3 regions of the Streptomyces sp. NPDC088097 genome follow, and region 1 is predicted to be linked to each of the others. Evidence: riboswitches for the same ligand, from Rfam matches in the RefSeq annotation. Region 1 holds a riboswitch; each other region holds the start of a gene.
The links. A riboswitch is a leader RNA that binds a small molecule or an ion and turns the genes downstream of it on or off. The one in region 1 is predicted to bind thiamine pyrophosphate.
Positions count from the first base shown of each region.

Region 2: linked by a shared signal. The riboswitch ahead of thiC (phosphomethylpyrimidine synthase ThiC) and the one ahead of thiO (glycine oxidase ThiO) in region 1 are both predicted to bind thiamine pyrophosphate.
Region 3: linked by a shared signal. The riboswitch ahead of ACIOD1_RS28100 (thiamine ABC transporter substrate binding subunit) and the one ahead of thiO (glycine oxidase ThiO) in region 1 are both predicted to bind thiamine pyrophosphate.

Region 1 covers NZ_JBIUTJ010000006.1:48,591-53,454, forward strand. The annotation lists gene ACIOD1_RS19750 (hypothetical protein) at 1-172, opposite strand, end outside; gene metF (methylenetetrahydrofolate reductase [NAD(P)H]) at 225-1,139, opposite strand; gene thiE (thiamine phosphate synthase) at 1,208-1,846, opposite strand; gene ACIOD1_RS19765 (Rv2175c family DNA-binding protein) at 1,922-2,287, opposite strand; gene ACIOD1_RS19770 (NAD(P)/FAD-dependent oxidoreductase) at 2,366-3,595, opposite strand; TPP riboswitch at 3,687-3,799, shown strand; gene thiO (glycine oxidase ThiO) at 3,797-4,864, shown strand, end outside.
Region 2 covers NZ_JBIUTJ010000005.1:275,994-280,857, reverse strand. The annotation lists gene thiC (phosphomethylpyrimidine synthase ThiC) at 26-1,813, opposite strand; TPP riboswitch at 1,808-1,952, opposite strand; gene ACIOD1_RS18710 (YibE/F family protein) at 1,992-3,482, shown strand; gene ACIOD1_RS18705 (SsgA family sporulation/cell division regulator) at 3,534-3,983, opposite strand; gene ACIOD1_RS18700 (IclR family transcriptional regulator) at 4,081-4,827, opposite strand.
Region 3 covers NZ_JBIUTJ010000013.1:81,784-86,647, reverse strand. The annotation lists gene ACIOD1_RS28110 (ABC transporter ATP-binding protein) at 1-475, opposite strand, end outside; gene ACIOD1_RS28105 (iron ABC transporter permease) at 475-2,091, opposite strand; gene ACIOD1_RS28100 (thiamine ABC transporter substrate binding subunit) at 2,148-3,248, opposite strand; TPP riboswitch at 3,335-3,441, opposite strand; gene rlmN (23S rRNA (adenine(2503)-C(2))-methyltransferase RlmN) at 3,584-4,696, opposite strand; gene ACIOD1_RS28090 (phosphatidate cytidylyltransferase) at 4,790-4,864, opposite strand, start outside.

The sequences.
Region 1 (4,864 bases):
CCCCGGCGGCGATGACGAGCACCGAGGGCAGCAACACCCCCGCCACGACCGCGAGGAAGCCGGTGAAGGCGAGCAGCCGCCAGCGCAGCCGCGCCTTGTACTGCATCAGGACCTCGGCAAGCAGCCACAACGCGACGAATCCGAACGCGGTGTAGAGGACCGTCATTCCCATCCGGGGCCCCTCTCGGTACGGCCGACCGCGCGGGAGACGGGGATACGGCCGATCAGGCCCGCTGGTGCAGGCCCAGGTTCTCGTAGATCTCAAGGGTCGCCGTGGAGTTGTTCAGCGTGATGAAGTGCAGCCCCGGGACACCCTCGGACAGCAGCCGCGCGCAGAACTCCGTGGCGAACTCGATGCCAATGGAGCGTACAGCGGCGGGATCGTCCTTGACGGCGAGCATGCGCTCTTTCACATCCGCGGGGAAGAGCGCGGTGCTCAGTTGCGGCAGCCGATCGAGCTGCTTGATGCTCACAACAGGCATGACCTCGGGGATGATCGGGGTTTCGCAGCCCGCCTTCTCGACGCTGTCGCGCAGCCGCAGATAATTCTCCGGATCGAAGAACATCTGGGTGATCGCGTAGTCGGCGCCCGCGCGGCACTTGTCCACGAAGTGCCGGATGTCCGTGTCCCAGTCCTCCGAGCGCGGGTGCATCTCGGGGAAGGCCGCGACGCCCACGCAGAAGTCGCCCGACTCCTTGAGCAGGCGCACGAGGTCGGCCGCGTACTCGACGCCCTCGGGGTGCCTGACCCACGGACCCATGGGGTCGCCCGGCGGGTCTCCGCGCACGGCGAGCATGTTGCGGATCCCGGCGTCGGCGAACTGGCCGATGACGTGGCGCAGCTCGGCGATGGAGTGGTCCACCGCGGTGAGGTGCGCGACGGGCGTCAGGGTGGTGTTCGCGGCGATCTGCTCGGTGGCCCGGACGGTGCCGCCGCGGGTCGAGCCGCCGGCGCCGTAGGTGACGGAGACGAAGCTCGGGGATACCGCCTCGATCCGGCGGAGCGCGTTCCAGAGGTTGCGCTCGCCCTTCTCGGTCTTGGGGGCCCAGAACTCGAAGGAGTACGAGCGCCCGGACGCGATGAGGTCCCGGACGGTGTGTGCACGGTCCGACCAGGTGGAAGCGGTACCAGAGGCCATACGGGCAGGTTAGACGCGGCGCTGCGGACACCGAAGCCGCGTCCACCCATTGGACGCGTTTTTGGACACTATGCCAGGCGGGCGCGGATCTTCTCGGAGAGTTCGGCGGCGGCGGCCCTCGGGTCGGAGGCCTCGGTGATCGCGCGGACCACCACCACACGGGTGGCTCCGGCGTCGAGGACCTCGTCGAGGTTGCCGAGGTCGATGCCGCCGATGGCGAACCAGGGCCGGTCCTGGGCGAGGGAGGCCGCGTGGCGCACGAGGTCGAGTCCGGGGGCGTACCGGCCGGGCTTGGTGGGGGTGGGCCAGCAGGGGCCGGTGCAGAAGTAGTCCACTCCGGGCTCGGCGGCGGCGGCGTCGACCTCTGCCTCGGAGTGGCAGGAGCGGCCGATGAGCACGCCGGGGGCCAGGATCGCGCGGGCGGCGGGGACGGGGATGTCGCCCTGACCGAGGTGGAGGACGTCGGAGCCGATGGCGTGCGCGACATCGGCGCGGTCGTTCACGGCGAGGAGCCTGCCGTGGCGGCGGGCGGCCTCGGCGAAGACCGCGAGGTGTTCGAGTTCCTCGGCGGCTTCCATGCCCTTGTCGCGGAGCTGGACGACGTCGACCCCGCCGGACAGGGCCGCGTCCAGGAACTCGGGGAGGTCGCCCTGCCGCTTGCGCGCGTCCGTGCACAGGTAGAGCCGGGCGTCGGACAGCTGCTGCATGGGTGTACCCCCCGTGGTGGTGGCGTACGGGGCCGACGCGCGCGCGTCGGCCCCGTACGCCTGTGGATCAGCCGGTCAGAGGGCGAGCGCCTGAGCGCGACGCTTCACCTCCGTGCCGCGATTCTCGCTCAGCGCCTGAGCGGGGGTTCCGGGCAGGGTCGGGTCCGGCGTGAACATCCACTCCAGGATCTCCGCGTCGGAGAAGCCGTCGTCGCGCAGGACGGTCAGCAGTCCGACGAGACCCTTGACGATCTTGTCGCCGTCGAGGAAGGGGGCGGGCACCTGGAGGGAGCGGTTCTCGCCGCGGCGCACGGCGAGCAGCTGACCTTCCTTGACCAGCTGGCGGACCCGGGTCACTTCGATGTCGAGCATCTCCGCGATGTCGGGGAGGTACAGCCAGGCGGGGACAAGGGCATCGATCTTTGCGTCAATCTCGGTCACGGGGACAAGCCTGCCATCTCGGGCCGAGACCCGGTACCTGGCCCCGTCCGTCCGGGTCGGGGCCGGGCGCCGGGCGGGTCAGGCGAGGGCGGATTTCAGCGCGACGGCCGGGTCGGCGACCTTCGCGGGGTCGAGGGGCGCGGCCGACTCGATGAGCCTGCGGCCCTGGGCGATGTCCCGGGGCCGACCCACGGCGAGGACGCCGACCAGGGCCCCCTCGCGCAGCCAGCACACCGACCAGGCGGCCCCGCCCGGGTCGCCGCGCCCGATCAGGGTGTCGGCGCCGCCGTGGTGGCCGGCGTACTGCACGAAGCGGCCGAACTGCTCGGACCAGAAGTAGGGCACCGGGTCGTAGGGCGGTACGGGCTCCCCCGTCGGGCCGGCGAGGATGTTCGCGGCGACGGTGCGGGGGCCCTGGAGGGCGTTGTCCCAGTGGTGGACCAACAGGCGGGCGCCGTAGCGGGCCGAGGGGAAGGAGGCGCAGTCGCCGACCGCGTACACCCCGGGCAGGGAGGTGCGCAGGTGCGCGTCGGCGGTGACGGAGCCGTCCGGGCCGCGCTCGATCCCGGTGCCGGCGAGCCAGCCCGTGGCGGGGCGGGCGCCGATGCCGACGACCACCGCGCCGGCCTCCAGCTCGCGGCCGTCCTCCAGCCGGACCCGGCCCTCCTCGACGCCGGCCACCCTGGCGCCGGTGAGCAGGGTGGCGCCGGCCTCGGCGTACCAGCGGGCCATGGGGGCGGCGACCTCGGCGGGCAGGGCTCCGGCGAGGACCCGGTCGGCGGCCTCGACCACGGTCACGGCGCAGCCGGCCTCGCGGGCGGCCGTGGCGAACTCGGCGCCGATCCAGCCGGCGCCGACGACCACGACGGCCGGGGCGGCGGCCAGGACGGGGCGCAGCCGGGCGGCGTCGTCGAGGGTGCGCAGGAGGTGGACCCCCGGGACGGACTCGGTGCCGGGGAGGGTCAGCGGTTCGGCGCCGGTGGCCAGGACGAGGACCTCGTAGGGGACCGGTCCGACCTCGGTGTCCAGCTCGCGCTCCCCCGGGCACAGTCCGGTGACCTCGACGCCGAGGCGCAGGTCGATGTCCAGGCCCTCGAAGTCCACGTCGAAGGCGGAGTCCTCGGCCTTGCCGAGCAGCACCGCCTTGGACAGCGGGGGTCGGTCGTAGGGCTGGTGGGGTTCGGCTCCCAGCAGGGTGACGGGGCCGGTGAACCCCTGTTCGCGCAGGGCCACCGCGGTCTGTACCCCGGCCATTCCGGCGCCGACGATCACAACGCCGGGCTTCGTCTGTTCCGTCTGCTCGCTCACCCGGCCCACCCTATTGAACTGACGGCCCGTCAGGAACAGGGGGCGGGGAGGCAGCCTTACCCGCCGTCGCCCCCGGGGTTAGTCTGGCCACCGTACCTATCGCGGGAGTCCGGGCGCACCGGGCTGAGAGGGAGGCTGGCCGGCCTCCGACCGTACGAACCTGATCCGGGTCATGCCGGCGAAGGGAGGGGCTGGACGCCCATGCACTCATCTCGAACATCCGGGACGGCTCGCACGTCCGGGACGGCTCGCACGCCCGAAGGACCCGGCACAGGATCCGGCACGTCCGGGCCGTCCCGCAAGGGGTCCGACGTCCTCGTCATCGGGGGTGGCCTGATCGGCCTGGTCACCGCCTGGCGGGCGGCCCGCCGCGGACTGCGCACCACCCTGGCCGACCCGGACCCCGGCGGCGGCGCCGCCCGGGTCGCGGCCGGCATGTTGGCCGCCGTCACCGAGCTGCACTACGGCGAGGAGACCCTCCTCGGGCTCAACGTGGCCTCCGCCGCCCGCTACCCGCAATTCGCCGCCGAGCTGGCGGAGGCCTCCGGCGGCCTGGACATCGGCTACCGGGCCTGCGGCACCCTCGCCGTGGCCCTCGACGCCGACGACCGCCTCCACCTGCGGGAACTCCACGCCCTCCAGCGCCGCTGCGGCCTGGAGTCGGAGTGGCTCACCGGACGCGAGTGCCGCCGCCTGGAGCCGATGCTGGCCCCCGGCGTACGCGGCGGGCTGCGCGTCGACGGCGACCACCAGGTGGACCCCCGCCGGCTCGCGGCGGCGTTGCTGGCCGCCTGCGAACGGGCCGGGGTCACCGTGCACCGGGCGAGGGCCGAGCGGTTGCTGACCGGGGCCGACCGCGCGCTGGGCGCCGTACTGGAGGACGGTACGGAGCTGCGCGCCGACCAGACCGTCCTCGCGGCCGGCTCGCTCAGCGGGCGCCTGGCCGGGGTGCCGCCCGAGGTGGAGGTGCCGGTGCGGCCGGTGAAGGGACAGGTCCTGCGGCTGACGGTGCCGGCGGCGTACGCGCCGTTCCTGTCGCGGACCGTACGGGCCGTCGTGCGCGGCAGCCACGTCTACCTGGTGCCGCGCGAGAACGGCGAACTCGTCGTCGGCGCCACCAGCGAGGAACTCGGCTGGGACACCACGGTCACGGCGGGCGGGGTCTACGAACTGCTGCGCGACGCCCACGAGCTGGTCCCCGGGATCACCGAACTCCCGCTGACCGAAACCCTCGCGGGCCTGCGCCCGGGCTCCCCCGACAACGCCCCG
Region 2 (4,864 bases), on a different contig from region 1:
GCAGCGCTCCCCCCGTCGAACCGCGTCAGTCCGCCAGCGGCAGGTAGACGCGGTTGCCCGATGCGGCGAACTCGGCGGACTTCTCCGCCATGCCCGCCTGGATCTCGTCGGCCTTCAGGTCGCCACCGTGCTCACGGCGAATGTCCTGGGAGATCTTCATGGAGCAGAACTTGGGACCGCACATCGAGCAGAAGTGCGCGGTCTTGGCCGGCTCGGCAGGAAGGGTCTCGTCGTGGAACGAGCGCGCCGTGTCGGGGTCGAGGGCCAGGTTGAACTGGTCCTCCCAGCGGAACTCGAAGCGGGCGTCCGACAGGGCGTCGTCCCACTCCTGGGCGCCGGGGTGCCCCTTGGCCAGGTCGGCCGCGTGCGCGGAGATCTTGTAGGTGATGACGCCGGTCTTCACGTCGTCCCGGTTGGGCAGGCCCAGGTGCTCCTTGGGCGTGACGTAGCAGAGCATCGCGGTGCCCCACCAGGCGATCATCGCGGCGCCGATGCCCGAGGTGATGTGGTCGTAGGCGGGCGCGATGTCCGTGGTCAGCGGGCCGAGCGTGTAGAACGGCGCCTCCTCGCAGATCTCCTGCTGGAGGTCGATGTTCTCCTTGATCTTGTGCATCGGGACGTGGCCCGGGCCCTCGATCATCGTCTGGACGTTGTGGCGCTTGGCGATCGTGTTCAGCTCGCCCAGCGTCTTCAACTCCGCGAACTGGGCCGCGTCGTTGGCGTCCGCGATGGAGCCGGGGCGCAGGCCGTCCCCGAGGGAGTAGGTGACGTCGTAGGCCGCGAGGACCTCGCAGAGCTCCTCGAAGTTCGTGTAGAGGAAGTTCTCCTTGTGGTGCGCGAGGCACCAGGCGGCCATGATCGAGCCGCCGCGCGAGACGATGCCGGTCTTGCGGCGGGCGGTCAGCGGGACGTAGGGCAGCAGCACGCCGGCGTGGACCGTCATGTAGTCGACGCCCTGCTCGGCCTGCTCGATGACCGTGTCCTTGTAGATCTCCCAGGTCAGGTCCTCGGCACGGCCGTCGACCTTCTCCAGCGCCTGGTAGAGCGGCACGGTGCCGATCGGGACGGGGGAGTTGCGCAGCACCCACTCACGGGTGGTGTGGATGTTGCGACCGGTCGACAGGTCCATGACCGTGTCGGCGCCCCACTTGGTCGCCCAGGTCATCTTGTCGACCTCCTCCTCGATGGAGGAGGTGACCGCGGAGTTGCCGATGTTGGCGTTGACCTTCACCAGGAACCGCTTGCCGATGATCATCGGCTCGATCTCGGGGTGGTTCACGTTGGCCGGGAGGACCGCCCGACCTGCGGCGATCTCCTCCCGGACGACCTCGGGAGAGACGTTCTCGCGGATCGCGACGTACTCCATCTCCGGGGTGATCTCGCCCCGGCGGGCGTACGCGAGCTGCGTGACGGCGACGCCGTCACGGCCCCTGCGGGGCTGACGGGGGCGGCCCGGGAAGACCGCGTCGAGGTTCTTGAGGCCACCGCGCGGCGAGGTGTGCTTGATGCCGTCGTCCTCGGGGCGTGCGGGGCGACCCGCGTACTCCTCGGTGTCCCCGCGGCTGATGATCCAGTTTTCGCGCAGCGGCGCCAGGCCGCGGCGCACGTCGGTCTCGATCTGCGGGTCGGTGTACGGACCGGACGTGTCGTAGAGCGTCACGTCCTTGCCGTTGGTGAGGTGGACCTGGCGGACCGGCACCCGGAGGTCCGGGCGGGAGCCCGCCAGGTACCCCTTGTGCCAGCCGGGCTGGCGCTCGGTCTGGCCGTCGGCTTCCTGGCTGACGGCAGGCGTGCGTGCGTCCTGAATGGTCATGAGACCTGATCTCCCTACGCCGGCATTACCCGGTAACAGGTTCGGCGGTCGACGCAGCCTCTTCCCGAGCGCATTTTCATGCGCGTACGGTGATCAGCGTCCTCTCAGCCCGGTGCTCCGAGCTCCCGCGTTGTGCAAAGGTGCCCCCACGCTAGCGTCATCTGTGGCGTGCTGAACAGTGGGCCCCCTCATCTCTTGCGATGATCTGCCGGTGACGTCCTCGCCGCAGCCCCCCCACCACCCCACCGAACCCATGGGCCACACCGGCCACGAGCACGCGTCCCACGGACACGAGACCGACTCCTCGCACGGCTCTTCCCATGGCTCCTCCCACGGGTCTTCCCGGCCCGCGTCCCACGATCACGCGCCCGGTCACTCCCACGGCCACGGTCATGGCCACGGCCCGGCGGCCCCGGTCTCCAAGCACCTGCGCAAGGTCATCGCCGCGGTGCTGATCCCCTTCGCCGTCGCCGTCTTCGTCGGCATGGCCGTGCTCTGGCCCGGAGGCGCCCCCGACCACGAGCGGACCGGCGTCGGCTTCGACCGCCAGACCCAGCAGGCCTCGGTGGTCGCCTTGGCAAAGGTCGACTGCAAATCCGTCAACGCCTCGCAGGTACCGCCCACCGGCGACACCTCCACCCCCGAGGGCCGGGAGGCGCAGGCCGCGCAGACCGGCGCGTGCAAGAAGGCCACCGTCGAGGTGACCAGCGGGCCGGACAAGGGGCGCGCCTTCTTCGAGATCGTCCAGCCGGGCGCGCCACGGCAGTTGGAGAAGGGCCAGGAGGTGGTGGTCGCGTACGCGCCCGACGCCCCCCGCGACCTCCAGTACTCCGTGATCGACGTGCACCGGAAGCTGCCGATGGCCCTGCTGGCGGCCATCTTCGCCATCGCGGTCGTCGTGGTCGGCCGGATCCGCGGGCTCTTCGCTCTCATCGCCCTCGTGGTCAGCTTCGGAGTGCTGACCCTCTTCATCCTCCCCGCGATCCTCCAGGGCTCGAACCCCCTCCTGGTCGCGGTGATCGGGGCCAGCGCGATCATGCTGATCGCGCTCTACATGTGCCACGGCCTGACCGCCCGCACCTCGGTCGCGGTCCTCGGCACCCTGGCCTCATTGCTGCTGATCGGACTGCTGGGCTCGCTGTTCATCGACTGGGCGTTCCTGAGCGGCAACACGGACGACAACACCGGGCTGATCCACGGGCTCTACCCGGAGATCGACATGAGCGGTTTGCTGCTCGCGGGCGTGATCATCGGCTCGCTCGGCGTCCTGGACGACGTCACCGTCACCCAGACCTCGGCTGTGTGGGAACTGCACCAGGCGGACCCGGACATGGGCCCGCGCGCCCTGTACCGGGCGGCCATCCGCATCGGCCGGGACCACATCGCCTCAGTGGTCAACACCCTGGTACTGGCCTACGCGGGCGCCGCGCTCCCGCTGCTCCTGCTGTTCTCCATCGCGAACAGCAGCATGGGTTCGGTGGCCAACAGCGAGCTGGTCGCGGAGGAGATCGTACGGACCCTCGTGGGCTCGATCGGGCTCGTGGCCTCGGTCCCCATGACCACCGCGCTGGCCGCCCTGGTCGTGTCCGCCGACCGACCCGGATCCGTTGCCGCCGTACCGGCCCAGGGTCCGGCCCGCGGCGGTCGGGGCCGACGGCGCAAGCGCTGACGGCGGGCCGCCGCGGCGGCGGTCCATCGGTCCCACCGGGGCGGCGCCCCGTCAGCCCGCGTTCTGCTCGTTCTGGTGGGCTTCGGCGAGGATCTTGCCCAGCGCCTCGTCCAAGTGCTCCTCGAAGTCACCCAGGTTGCGCTCCTGGCCGAGCGGGACGATCCGGTCGGTGCGGTCGAGGAACGCGACGAGCGGCGCCGCCCCGGCGCGGAACAACGCGCGGTCGCCGCCGACCTGGAGACGGATGTGGACGTCGCACAGCTCGTCCGGATCGGTGGGGGCGATGTGTACGTCCCCGTCGCCACAGGGCTTGTTGATGCCGTCGAGGAGCAGCTCCCGACCGAACGCCCAGGTGACGGGCGCGTCTCCGGGAAGGTGGAACGTCAGGCGCACCGCATAGGGATCACGGGCGTCGTACCGGAGTTCCACCGGGATCCGGAACGACAGCTCCTCGGAAACGAGGAAGCTCATCATGACCTCTGCCTGTACCGACTCGCGCATTGCCTACCCCGCTGTAGTGGAAGTGGCCAGGAATGATCCCCGGGGGCCATCTTGACAAGAGTGGTGGAAGCGCGGGGAGATCACAAGGAGTGAGTTTTCAGATACTGATAGAGAACGAGAGGGTGCTCAGCAGCGCGCCTACTTCACTCCGTAGTCGATCGACTACGGAGGGCAACCGATTCTCGTGGTGCACAGGGAGAGAAATGGCCATGGTCGCGGCGGTGTCCCCAGCCGTGATCGGGATGGCCGCGCACACCGTTCCCAGGGCGTACTCCTGCCGCTCCGTCACGGGTTGCATCCGCTCCAGACAGGCCATGCGCTGCTCCAGGGACCGTTTGTCCCGCACGGTGTACGGCGTGATGGCCTCGACCGGGTGACGGTCGTAGTGGTCCTCGCGCGTCTTCTCGTCGAGCTGTCCGAGCAGGCACTGCCCGATGGCGTGCGCGTGCCCGGTCGCCCGGAAGTCTGCCCACTCCTCGCAGGCGGGATGGGTCGGGGTGTCGGAAACTCCGACGACCTCGATCTCACCCTCTCGGTACACCGCGAAGTAGACGGGGGCCCCGATCGCGTCGCGGAAGTGCGCGAGCGAGTCGAGGATCATGCTGCGACGTTTCTGCTGAAGCCCGCCACCGGCGAGCCGGCCGGCGGCGTCCCCCAGGACGAACACCCCGCACTCCCGGCGCAGGTATCCCTCGTGTGTGAGCGTGCGCAGCAGGTGGTACGCGGTGGGGAGCGGGAGCCCGGCTTCACGCGCCAGCTGCTTCGCCGGGGCTCCGTCGCTGTGCGAGCCCACCGCCTCCAGCAGCCGCAGCGCCCGTTGCACCGAGCCGATCAGCGTCGGCACACCGGCGTTGTGGACCGAAGACAAAGCTCACCCCCAG
Region 3 (4,864 bases), on a different contig from region 1:
GCGAGGGGGCCAGGGCCCGGGCGAGGGCGACGCGCTGTTGCTCGCCGCCCGACAGGGAGGCCACGGCCCGGCCCCGGGCGCCCGGGAGCCCGACCAGCTCCAGCAGCTCGGCGACCCGGGCCTCGCGGACTGCCTTCCCGGGGGCCTTGCCGGAGCCGGATGAGCCCCGCATGCGCAGGCCGAAGGCGACGTTCCCGCCGACGTCCCGGTGCGGGAACAGCTGGTGGTCCTGGAACATCAGGCCGAGGCCCCGCCGGTGCACCGGCACCCCGGTCTGGTCGGCCCCGCCGAGCAGGACCCGCCCGGCGGACACCGGCTGGAGCCCGGCCACCACCCGCAGCAGGGTGGACTTGCCGCTGCCGCTGGGGCCCAGTACGCAGACGGTCTCGTGCTCGGCGACCTCCAGGTCGACCGCGTCCACGACCGCGCGGTCACCGAAGCGGACGGTGACCCCTTCGAGCTGGAGCAGGGTCATCAGAACTCTCCGGAGGTCTTGTCGGGGCGCAGGCGCTCCAGCACCAGCAGGGACGCCGCGCACACCAGCATCAGGATCGTGCTCAGGGCCATGGCCTGCCCGTAGTTCATCTCGCCGGCGCGCCCCAGCAGCCGGGCCACGGCCACCGGCAGCGTCGGACGGTCCGGCCGGGCGATGAACACGGTCGCGCCGAACTCGCCCAACGACACCGCGAAGGCGAAGCCGGCCGCGATCAGCACCGCCCTGCGCACCATCGGCAGGTCCACCTCGCGCCAGGCCCGCAGCGGGGAGGCGCCCAACACGGCGGCGGCCTCCCGCAGCCGTCCGTCCACCGCCCGCAGCACCGGCAGCATGGTCCGTACGACGAACGGCACCCCGACCAGCGCCTGGGCCAGCGGCACCAGGATCCAGGAGGTCCGCAGGTCCAACGGGGGCTTGTCCAGGGTGATCAGGAAGCCGAAGCCCACCGTCACGGCGGACACCCCGAGCGGCAGCATCAGCAGCGCGTCGAAGCCCCGGACGAAGCGGCCCGCGCGCCGGGTCAGCGCGGCGGCGGCGAGGCCGCCGATCAGCAGGGCGATGGCGGTGGCCACCAGCGCGTACCGCAGGGAGTTCCAGATGGCCTCCAGCGGCGGCACCAGGAAGGTTCCGCCCCCGGCGCCCGCGTCCTGGAGCGCCCGGTAGAAGCCGAGCCCGTACCCTCCGGGCGCGTCGAAGGAGCGCTCCACCAGCACCGCGAGGGGCGCCACGATCAGCAGGAGCACGGTGAGCAGGACCCCGCCGAGCAGCGTGCGCTGTGCCCACCCGCGCGGCCGGTGGGCGGTGTGCGCCGGGTCGACGAGCCGCAGGGCCCTCTCGCGCTTGCGGACGGTCCAGGCGTGGACGGCGAGGATCAGGCCCACGGCGGCGAACTGGATCATGGTCAGCACGGCGGCGGTCGGCAGGTCCAGCAGTTGCGCGGTCTGCCGGTAGACCTCCACCTCCAAGGTGGAGTACGCGGGCCCGCCGAGGATCTGCACGACGCCGAAGGAGGTGAAGGTGAACAGGAACACCATCAGCGAGGCGGCGGCCACGGCCGGTCCCAGCGCGGGCAGCGTCACCCGCCGCCAGGCCTCGAAGCGGCCGGCGCCCAGCACCCGGGCGGCCTCCTCCTGGCGCGGGTCGAGCTGCGCCCAGAGTCCCCCGACCGTCCTCACGACGACGGCGTAGTTGAAGAACACGTGCGCGAGCAGGATCGCCCAGACGGTGGTGTCCAGCCGGACGCCCCACAGCTCGTCGAGCAACCCGCCCCGCCCGACGAGGGCCAGGAAGGCCGTGCCGACGACCACGGTCGGCAGCACGAAGGGCACCGTGACCAGGGCGCGCAGCAGTTGCCTGCCCGGGAACTCGAAGCGGGCGAAGACGTACGCGCCCGGGAGGGCGATCAGCAGGGTCAGCACGGTGGAGGCGACCGCCTGCCAGGTCGTGAACCAGAGCACGTCGCCGATGTCGGGCCGGGCGAGGACCTCACCGATCCGGCCGAACTGCCAGCCCTCGTCGGTCTTCAGCCCGCGGCCGACAATGGCGGCCACAGGATAGGCGAAGAACAGCCCGAAGAAGGCGAGCGGCACGGCCATCAGGGCCAACCTGACGGCCGTGGCGCGCCCGCTCTCCTTCGGGGTGGTGTCGCGCACTACTTCACGACGAGCGGGGACCATGCCTTGACCCACTGCTCACGGTTCTTCGCGATGGTGTCGGGAGCGACCGTCTCCGGCTTCTCGATGACCACGCCGTGCTTCGTGAAGAGTTCCGGCAGCTTCGCGTCCTTCAGGACCGGGTTCACGAACATCTGGAGCGGCATGTCCTCCTGGAACTTCTTGCTCACCAGGAAGTCGAGCAGCGCCTTGCCGCCCTCCTCGTTCTTCGCGCCCTTGAGCAGGCCCGCGAACTCGACCTGGCGGAAGCAGGTCCCGGTGGAGACGCCCGTGGGGGCCTCGGCCGGCTGCGGCTCGCCGTAGAGGACCTCGACCGGCGGGCTGGAGGCGTAGGAGACGACCAGCGGGCGGTCGCCCTTGGCCTTCTTGCCGCCGGCGGAGCCGGAGAAGCGCTCGTTGTAGGCCTGCTCCCAGCCGTCGACGACCTCGACGCCGTTGGCCTTGAGCTTGGTCCAGTAGTCCTTCCAACCGTCCTCGCCGTACTTGCCGACGGAGGCGAGGAGGAAACCGAGGCCGGGCGAGGAGGTCGCCGCGTTCTCGGTGACGAGGAGGTTCTTGTACTCGGGCTTCAGCAGGTCGTCCAGCGTCTGCGGCGGGGCCAGCTTCTTGTCGGCGAAGTAGGCCTTGTCGTAGTTGACGCAGATGTCACCGGAGTCGATCGGGGTGACCCGGTGCTCCTTGTCGAGGACGTACTCGGGCTTGACGTCGGCCAGGCCCTTGGCCTCGTACGGGGTGAAGATCCCGTTGTCGAGGGCCCGCGAGAGCAGGGTGTTGTCCACGCCGAAGAAGACGTCGCCGCGCGGGGAGCCCTTGGTGAGGATCTCCTGGTTGAGCGCGGCGCCGGCGTCCCCGGACTTCAGCACCTTGACCGTGTAGCCGCTCTGCTTCTCGAAGTCCTTGAGGACCGCGTCGGTCACGTTGAAGGAGTCGTGCGAGACCAGCGTGATCGTCTTCGACTTCGGGGCGTCACTCGCCCCGGCCGCCTTGTCCTTGGCGTCCGTGCCGCCACATGCGCCGAGCGTGGTGACGCCGAGCGCGGCCGCGAGCACGGCGCCCGCGATCTTCTTGGTGGTGCTCACTGGTGAATTCCTCCTGGGATGACCAGGAGAAGACGCGGCCCCGCCCGGCGCTCTGTGGGAGCGGACGCCGGGCAGGGCGCAACAGCTTGAGTGAATGACCGAACTTCCTACCCCGAATGACCGGGGCGAGGTTCAGAGGGTCTGCGGTGACGGACCGCACTCTCAGCGCTGTGGCGCTCCCCTGTCGGAATATGAAATTGGTTCGGCCACAGGGTACCCCGTGGCCGAATGCGATCGGTCTTGACCGAAAGTCCGAGATCAGCGCCGGTGGCCCAGGTCGTCCCGTCCGGGTCTTGGCGGGCCCGGCTCACCCACCAAGATCCGAAAGAGACGGCCTAGCGCTCCGAGGCGGCGAGCTGGCCGCACGCCCCGTCGATCTCCTGGCCGCGGGTGTCGCGGACGGTGACCGGCACGCCGTGCCGGGCGATGGCCTCGACGAAGGCCTTCTCGTCCTCCGGGCGCGAGGCCGTCCACTTGGAGCCGGGCGTCGGGTTCAGCGGGATCAGGTTGACGTGTACGCGCTTGCCCTTGAGCAGCCGGCCGAGGAGGTCGCCGCGCCAGGCCTGGTCGTTGATGTCGCGGATCAGGGCGTACTCGATGGAGATCCGTCGGCCGGACTTCTCCGCGTACTCCCAGGCCGCGTCCAGCACCTCGCGGACGTTCCAGCGGGTGTTCACCGGGACGAGGGTGTCGCGCAGCTCGTCGTCCGGGGCGTGCAGCGAGACGGCGAGGCGGCACTTGAAGCCCTCGTCGGCGAAGCGCAGCATGGCCGGGACCAGGCCGACCGTGGAGACGGTGATGCCGCGCTGCGACAGACCGAGGCCGTCGGGCTCCGGGTCGGTGAGCCGGCGGATGGAGCCGACCACGCGGTTGTAGTTGGCGAGCGGCTCGCCCATGCCCATGAAGACGATGTTGGACAGTCGCGCCGGACCGCCGGGGACCTCGCCGTCGCGCAGGGCGCGCATGCCGTCGACGATCTGGTGGACGATCTCGGCGGTGGAGAGGTTGCGGTCCAGACCCGCCTGGCCGGTGGCGCAGAAGGGGCAGTTCATGCCGCAGCCGGCCTGCGAGGAGATGCACATGGTCACCCGGTCCGGGTAGCGCATCAGCACGGACTCGACGAGCGTGCCGTCGTGCAGCTTCCACAGGGTCTTGCGGGTGGTGTCGTCGTCGCAGCTGATGTGCCGCACGACGTTCATCAGGTCCGGCAGCAGCTCCTGCTGGAGCTTCTCGCGCGAGGCCGCGGGGATGTCGGTCCACTGCGCCGGGTCGTGCGTGTAGCGGGCGAAGTAGTGCTGGGAGAGCTGCTTGGCCCGGAAGGGCTTCTCACCGATCGCGGCCACCGCCTCGCGGCGCTCGGCCGGGGTCATGTCGGCGAGGTGCCGGGGCGGCTTCTTGGCTCCGCGAGGGGCGACGAAGGTGAGCTCTCCCGGAACGGGGCGGGCCATGGCAGGTACTCCTTGTAAGACGAAAGGCGCGCCGCAGAAGCAGCGCGCCTTTCAAGAGTAACCGCCCGGCGTCTTACGGCGCCTTCCCGCAGGTCAGCCGGTGCCCACGAAGGCCGCCAGCAGCAGCCAGACCACCGGAGCGGTCGGCAGCAGCGAGTCGAGCCGGTC